2 regions of the Exiguobacterium sp. RIT341 genome follow, and region 1 is predicted to be linked to the other one. Evidence: a T-box and tRNA genes for the amino acid it is inferred to sense, from the RefSeq annotation. Region 1 holds a T-box; the other holds one or more tRNA genes.

Region 1 (4,427 bases):
ATGGCGTTAAATATGCATCTGCTTATTACGGTCCATTCCGTGACGCGGCAAACTCGGCACCAGGAGAAGGCGACCGGAAAGGCTACCAAATGGACCCAGCAAACCGTCGCGAAGCGTTCCGAGAAGCAACAGCGGACGTCGATCAAGGAGCTGACTTCATGATCGTCAAACCTGCGCTTGCGTTCATGGACATCATTCGTGATGTGCGCGAGCGGATTGATCTACCAATCGTTGCGTATAACGTATCAGGTGAGTATGCGATGGTCAAAGCTGCAGCCCTGAACGGCTGGATCGACGAAGAACGAATCGTCCTTGAGACGATGCTTGGCTTTAAACGAGCAGGAGCTGATTTAATTATCACCTATTTCGCAAAAGACATTTGTCGTTACCTGGAGGGGTCGAAATGAGCTTAATTAACCAGAACTCAAAATCAAAAGAAGCGTTCGAGCGGGCACTCCCGCTCATGCCGGGTGGTGTCAACAGCCCAGTCCGTGCTTATAAATCGGTCGGGATGACACCAATCTTCGCAGATCATGCGAAAGGATCAAAGCTCTATGATATCGACGGAAAAGAGTATATCGATTACGTCCTGTCATGGGGACCGATGATTCTCGGTCATGCCGATCCAATCGTCACGTCAGCGATTCAAGAACAAGCGATGCGTGGCTGGAGTTACGGGACACCAACAGAAATCGAATCAGCGATGGCGGAAGTCGTCATCAGTCGTGTACCGTCGGTCGAAGTCGTCCGGATGGTCAATTCAGGAACAGAAGCGACGATGGCTGCCCTTCGTCTCGCACGCGGCTATACAGGTCGGACAAAAATCTTGAAGTTCGAAGGCTGTTACCACGGTCATGGGGACTCACTCTTGATTAAAGCAGGTTCAGGTGTCGCGACACTTGGACTACCAGATTCACCAGGCGTTCCGGCGCAAATTGCGAGCATGACACTGACGGTTCCTTACAACGATTTGGACGCTGTCCGGATCGCGTTTGAAAAACACGGCGACGATATCGCTGGTGTCATCGTCGAACCGGCTGCTGGGAACATGGGCTTCGTGCCACCAGAACCAGGATTCCTTGAAGGCTTACGGGAAATCACATCAGAAAACGGTGCGTTATTGATTTTTGACGAAGTCATGACCGGTTTCCGTGTCGGATTCCACTGTGCGCAAGGACACTTCGGTGTCACGCCGGATATCACGTGTCTCGGTAAAGTCATCGGCGGCGGAATGCCAGTCGGTGCTTATGGCGGACGTCGTGACATCATGGAACAGATCGCACCACAAGGTCCAATTTATCAAGCAGGTACGTTATCCGGGAACCCACTTGCGATGGCAGCGGGTCTAGCGACACTGACGCAATTGAAACCCGAGCACTATGAAGAGTTCGACCGGAAAGCGAGCCGTCTGTCTGAAGGCTACCTGAATGCTGCGGCGAAATATAACATTCCGCTGACGACGAACCGTGCGGGTGCGATGTTTGGTGTCTTCTTCACGGATGAACGTGTCACGAACTTTGAAAAAGCGAAAACATCGAACCTTGAGATGTTCCGTTCGTATTATCAAAAGATGGCGGCGCGTGGTGTCTTCTTACCACCATCACAATTCGAAGGTCTCTTCCTCTCGATTGCCCATACGGACGAAGATATCGAACAGACGATTGAAGCCGTCGAATTGACGTTCAAGGAACTCCAAGTTGAGTTCGATCGTTAAGCAGTTCTTGACGATTGATTGAACTCTCGGCTAAAATGAATAAAGAAGAAAATGGCAACAGCGATGACGGGAAGAGTAATCCTGTATTCGTACCGGCGTAGAGAACACATCCTTGGCTGAAAGATGTGACGGACGAACAGGAGGAAGGTCACCCCACGAGCTGGTATCGTGAGTCTTACGAGCGATATCCGTCCTCCACACGTTACGTGGCTCGAGGGCATCCGATGTTGGATGAACTAAGGTGGTACCGCGGAAAAAAGCAACGGCTTTCTTTCGTCCTTAGCATAGGACGAGAGAAGCCGTTTTTATTATGGACAAAAAGGGAGCGATCAGGATGCAGGAATTATCAATGCCAACGAAATATGATCCGCAGGCAACGGAAGAAAAATGGCACGACTTTTGGTTAAAGGGAGAGTACTTTAAAGCTGATCAAGATCCGGAGAAAGAGCCGTACACGATCGTCATTCCACCACCGAACGTCACAGGTAAATTACACCTTGGTCACGCTTGGGACACAACATTACAAGATATGCTGACGCGGATGAAACGGATGCAAGGGTTCGACGTCCTGTATCTACCGGGAATGGACCATGCTGGTATTGCGACGCAAGCAAAAGTCGAACAAAAACTGCGAGCAGAAGGGAAATCACGTCTTGAAATGGGTCGTGAGAAATTCCTCGAGCAATCTTGGGCATGGAAAGAAGAGTATGCGTCAACGATTCGTGCACAATGGGCAAAACTCGGTCTTGGACTCGATTACTCGCGTGAACGCTTCACGCTCGACGAAGGGTTGTCAGAAGCAGTTCAAGAAGTCTTCGTTAAACTTTACGAAAAAGGCTTGATCTATCGTGGCGAATACATCGTTAACTGGGACCCAGCGACGAAAACAGCGATCTCGGATATCGAAGTCATCTACAAGGATATCGAAGGGGCGTTTTACCACCTCAGCTATCCACTGACGGACGGTTCAGGTCATGTTGAACTAGCGACGACACGTCCTGAGACGATGCTTGGTGATACAGCGATTGCCGTGAACCCGAAGGATGAGCGTTACGCTCACCTCGTCGGAAAAACGATCACGTTACCAATTGTTGGTCGCGAGATTCCGATTGTTGCGGATGAATATGTCGACATGGAGTTCGGTACAGGTGTCGTGAAGATTACACCTGCACACGACCCGAACGACTTCGAAGTCGGTAACCGCCACGAATTACCACGTGTCCTCGTCATGAATGAAGATGGAACGATGAACGAGAATGCAGGTAAATACGAAGGCATGGATCGTTTCGAATGCCGGAAACAAATCGTTGAAGATTTAAAAGCAGAAGGTGTTCTAATCAAAATCGAACCACACTTGCACTCTGTTGGTCACTCGGAACGTTCAGATGCAATCGTCGAGCCGTATCTCTCATTGCAATGGTTCGTCAAAATGGAACCACTCGCGCAAAAAGCACTCGAGGAACAACAAGGACCAGACAAGGTCAACTTCGTTCCGCAACGCTTTGAAAACACATATGTACGCTGGATGGAAAATATCCGTGACTGGTGTGTTAGCCGTCAACTGTGGTGGGGACATCGCATTCCGGCTTGGTACCATAAAGAAACAGGCGAAGTATACGTTGGCAAGGAAGCACCAGCAGACATCGAGAACTGGGAGCAAGACAACGATGTTCTCGATACATGGTTCTCTTCAGCCCTTTGGCCGTTCTCAACGATGGGTTGGCCGAATACGGACGCAGCGGATTATCAGAAATACTTCCCGACATCGACACTGGTTACGGGATACGACATCATCGCCTTCTGGGTATCACGGATGATCTTCCAATCGTATGAATTCACGGGACAACGTCCATTCCAAGACGTCTTGATCCACGGATTGATTCGTGATTCGGAAGGACGCAAAATGTCGAAATCCCTCGGAAACGGGATTGATCCGATGGATGTCATCGAGAAATACGGTGCTGATTCACTGCGTTGGTTCTTAACGACTGGATCGACACCAGGCAACGACCTCCGCTTCTACTGGGAAAAGATTGAAGCAACGTGGAACTTCTCGAACAAACTATGGAACGCAAGCCGTTTTGCCTTGATGAACATGGACGGTCTAACGTTTGATCAGATCGATTTGACAGGCGAGAAATCACTCGCAGATAAGTGGATCCTGACACGTTTACAGACAACGATCGATGACGTGACACGTCTATCGGATAAATATGAGTTTGGTGAAGCAGGACGTATTCTCTATCACTTCATCTGGGAAGACTTCTGTAACTGGTATATCGAGATGGCGAAGTTGCCGCTCAACGGAGAAGACGAAGCAGCGAAACAAACGACGCGTTCGGTTCTTGCCTATACACTCGACCGGATCATGCGCTTGATGCATCCATTCATGCCGTTCATCACGGAAGAAATCTGGCAACACTTACCGCATGAAGGTGAGACGATCACACGTGCCGCATGGCCGACACGCGAGGCGTCACTCGACTTCCCGGAAGCTGTTCCAGCATTTGAAGCGGTTCAGAACGTCATCCGTTCGGTTCGTAACATCCGCGCGGAAGTGAACGCACCGATGTCGAAACAGATCCAATTGTTCATCTCGACGAACGACGCACGTGTTCAAGACGACTTGTCGTCTAATAGCTCGTACTTGCAAAAGTTCACGAACGCGTCTGAACTCCGGATTGAAGAGCAAATGCCAGCGCCAGAAAAAGCG
Region 2 (4,427 bases), on a different contig from region 1:
ACCCGATCGCTCCAGGGTTGATGTACAGCGTTTGATCCGTCTCAACTTGTTGTGCTGGATGGTGGTGACCAAAGCCAATGATTCGCGCCTCATTTCCGGAAAAAAGGACGGGTAAGTTTTCTTTCGTTCCATCCACTGCTGGCTTTAAGGGTTCCTCACCGATTTTTTTCGTCTGATCGGCATAGGCATAATGTGTCAGATACATCGTTTGTTCCTGATGGGTGACATTCAATACACGCGGTAAACGCTCCAAATAACTCTGATTCTCCTGCGTCAATGAATCTGCAATCCATTGATGGTGCTCTTTCGCATGTTGGTAACTAGCGGGATAAACATCCCCATGAATCAAAGCAAGGACGCATTCATCATGGTTTCCAGAAATCGTCTGAATATCAGGCCGCTGCCTTAACAAATTGATGACCTCATTATGTTCAGGTCCGATACCGACGAGATCACCGAGACAATATACAGCATCGATGTCTGAAGACTGATCGAGGTAGGACAACACGGCACGCAATGCTGAAGCATTCCCGTGAATATCTGTAAAAATCATTACTTTCATGTAAACGCCTCCATTGTTAGTACATTAGGATTTCCCGATGATAGCGTAAATTCCTATTAGATTTAGAGAAAAAAATAAATTGTCAGAAAATATTGATTATTGATCAGAAGCATGTTAGGCTTAGAAAAATTCACAGAGAGGGGCACGATTGAATGATTCCGACGCAACAGCCATTTAACCAAGCCGGACGACTGATTATTCTATGCATGAGGGACTGAAAACTTTTCCGATGATGAAACGGAAATGATTTTTGGGCCCTCCTTTCGATGCATCGAATGAGGCGCCCGCACAGAATGAGTGGCGCCTATCCCAAAAATGGATAGGCTTTTTTCATGGCAAAAAATAGAGATAGATAGAGAGAGGATGACAACGTTGAAAGAATATGCGATGGATCGAATGGTAAAAGTATCAGCTGGAATGGCGAATGCCGTTCTTGTAACACTCGGTGTCGGACTCCTGATTGAGACGCTCGGCAATTTTTTACATATCCAAATGCTACTGACGATTGGCGGCGTCGCAAAAGTACTGCTTGCTCCTGCACTCGGTGCCGGTATCGCCTTTCAGCTCGGAGGAAACACACTTGTCCTGTTCAGCGCGATGATCGCAGCGACGATTGGTGGTGCTGCGCTTCAATCGACTGCTTCTGGACTCGTTCTTGCCCCCGGTCAGCCAATCAGTGCATTACTCGCAGCTGCGGTCGCTGTATATGTCGGAAAACGCATGACTGGAAAAACGAAATTTGACATGATGGTCATCCCAATGAGTGCTGTGCTTGCCGGTGGTATCACTGGTATCGGTGCTGCTGCCGTAACGACACCACTCCTTACAAAATTCAGCGCTATGATCACCGCTTCAGTCGAATCGTCTCCTATTGCTACATCTCTTGTCATTGCACTCATCTTTAGTGTCTTATTGATGTCTCCCGCTTCATCCGCTGCACTCGCTATCGCTTTGCAGCTTGATCCTGTAGCAAGTGCCGCCGCACTCATTGGCTGTTCCGCTCAATTCGTTGGCTTCACATTGATGGCATATCGTCAGACGGATCCCGGTGGTTTGATTGCTTCTTTCTTTGTCACACCTAAAGTACAATTCCCGAATATCGTTAAAAATCCACGTCTTGTCGTTGCACCGTTTCTCGCAGCGATGATTTCAGCTCCTGTAGCGACGCTTCTTCTCTCTTTGAAAGTACCATATGAACTCGCTGGACTCGGTTTAAATTCGATGATTGCGCCACTCAATATCTTCGTCAACCAAGGTCCTCAGGCGTTCCTTATCTTCTTCTTGACTGGTGTCGTTTTACCTGGCGTCTTGACACTCGTCTTCTATCGATTGACGACTGTCGCAGGCTGGACGAAGCGTGGCGATCTTCATCTCGAAATCCAATAAAATAATATCTCTACCTTCCAACTATTCCTGATTGATTTCGGGAATAGTTTTTTTAATGCAAAAAAAATCGTTCCTTCGAAAAGGAACGATTTCGGTATGATTCTGACTGGGCTCGAACCAGCGACCTCTACCCTGTCAAGGTAGCGCTCTCCCAGCTGAGCTACAGAATCATGCTGTGTTGTTACTGGGTATATTTTTATTATAGCAGCATATCGAAAGGTGTAAAGCCTTTTTAACAAAAAAAATTATCTTTTTTCAAAAAGATCTTTTTGAATAAAACAGTTTTAAAGTTGCGGGTTCTATGAGTGTCCTCTACTATGTAAATAAGCACATATAAACGAAAGGAGTGTTCATATGAACTTTTTAACCCGATTCAGTTTAAAGAATTCGGTGGCTGTTTTCATCATCGCCATTCTTTTAGTTTTAGGAGGCGTCTATTCTTTCTCGAAATTAAAAGTCGATCAGTTCCCAGAAATCGAATTTCCTCAAATCTCTGTTGAAGCAGTATATCCTGGTGCTTCGCCCGACGATGTCGATAAACAAGTCGTCTCGAAGCTTGAAACTGCTTTGAAAGGAATCGAAGGAGCTACTAAGCTGACAAGCTCTTCTTATGAAAGCATCGGTATCTTAAACATCGAATTCCCGTTCGATACTGATATGGATAAAGTCGAACAACAGATTGATGCTGCAATCCAAGATGCGAATCTACCAGAGGAAGCAACAACGAAATTAAATCGTCTGTCCTTTGGATCGTTCCCAATCTATAATATCTCTTTCTTTAGTAAGGATGGTAAAGACATCGAAAAAATCCTCAAGGACGATATCGAACCTGAACTTAATAAGATTCCAGGAATCAATAGCGTTTCCGTTGGTGGCTACAAAGATGATCTCGTTCAAATCACCGTCGATAATCAGAAAGCAACAGAAGCAGGACTCTCGCTCTCAAGTATCAAGGAACAAATCAACGGAAAGTATGTCTCGTTCCCATCTGGTCAGCTATCAGAAAACGATTCAAAAATACCGATTCGCGTTGAGGAAAAACTAGAAAATCTAGATAAACTAAAAAATCTACAATTGACACCCGTTGCAGGTGCGACTAGTTCAGCTAGTAGCGATCAAACAGGTGGTTCATCTGCTGGCGGTCCACCACAAGGTGCAACACAAGGACCACCAAGTACAACAGGTGGAGCAGCTACAGATCAGGCGTCTGAACCTGCAGAACCGATTCGTCTAGAAGATATTGCAAAAATCGAAGCAGTCTCGCAACAAAGCGAAAAAACACGTTACGATTTAAAAGATTCCTTATCGATGGCAATCACGAAAAAACAAGATGCCAATACGGTCGAAATCGCAGATGAAGTCACGAAGATCCTTAATAAATATGACGATCAAGTCGACTATACGATTGGGATCGATTCAGCGAAGGATATCGAGGAATCCGTCGCGACACTCGTCAAAGAAGGATTACTTGGTGCCCTCTTTGCCTCTCTCGCTGTACTCTTGTTCTTACGAAATATTCGCGCAACGATTATTGCCATCGTCTCGATTCCTTTATCGTTACTCATTGCTGCTATCTTCTTGAACTGGCAAGATATTTCTCTGAACATCATGACACTTGGCGGGATGGCCGTTGCGGTCGGTCGTGTCGTTGATGATAGTATCGTCGTTATCGAGAACATCTTCCGGCGTGTTCGAAAATCCGAATCCGGTATGACGGATGAGATCATCGAACAATCGACAAAAGAGATTTTAAAAGCAATCACGTCATCGACGCTAACGACCGTCGTCGTCTTCCTGCCAATCGGATTCGTCGGTGGAATCACTGGTAAGTTCTTCTTACCGTTTGCTTTGACAATTATTTTCTCATTACTTGCTTCACTACTCGTTGCGATCACGATCGTACCGATTCTTGCGAAATTTGCCTTTAAGAAGGTTCCAGCAGAAGAAAAAGAAGGTGCTCTTCAACGGTGGTATGGCAAGCTGATTGAAAAGTCACTCTCGCATAAGGCGACGATCTTAATTGTATCGTTCATTCTTCTCGGCGGTTCTCTAGCGATCGTTCCACGTCTCGGCTTTACGTTCATTCCGAACGAAGCCTCAAAGACACTAACGGCATCGCTTGAACTTCCGGCTGCCACATCGCTCGAGAAAACGAGCGACGTCTCATTTGAGATGGAAAAGATGTTTGATAAAGAACAAGCAATCGCTGACGTCACGACGTCTGTCGGAGCACGAGACTTTACGACAGGCTTACGTCTCGATAATAAAGCAAGTTATTTCTTGAACCTGAAGGACGGCGCGAACGTTGAGAAAACGATCAAATCACTTGAGACACAGATGGAGGACATCGCTCAAGAGGAAAACGTCAATGTCAAAATCAGCGTAGCTGAATTATCAACAGGTGGTCCTCCGTCGAACAACAACGTCGATGTCGACCTGTTCTCGAACGATCTCGAAGCGCTTCAAAAAGCTGCGAAAT

What was found. A T-box is a leader RNA that pairs with one kind of tRNA and senses whether it is charged. The one in region 1 lies ahead of BW42_RS01185 (valine--tRNA ligase), so its partner is inferred to be a tRNA-Val.
Region 2: it encodes a tRNA-Val, which carries the amino acid that the T-box ahead of BW42_RS01185 (valine--tRNA ligase) is inferred to sense. The anticodon was not compared.

Annotation. Positions count from the first base shown of each region.
Region 1 is NZ_JFYW01000001.1:237,711-242,137, forward strand. Features, by position in the region: gene hemB (porphobilinogen synthase) at 1-407, shown strand, start outside; gene hemL (glutamate-1-semialdehyde 2,1-aminomutase) at 404-1,714, shown strand; T-box leader at 1,769-1,998, shown strand; gene BW42_RS01185 (valine--tRNA ligase) at 2,049-4,427, shown strand, end outside.
Region 2 is NZ_JFYW01000011.1:82,103-86,529, reverse strand. Features, by position in the region: gene BW42_RS14045 (metallophosphoesterase) at 1-562, opposite strand, end outside; gene BW42_RS14040 (PTS transporter subunit IIC) at 926-1,948, shown strand; tRNA gene BW42_RS14035 (tRNA-Val) at 2,046-2,118, opposite strand; gene BW42_RS14030 (efflux RND transporter permease subunit) at 2,303-4,427, shown strand, end outside.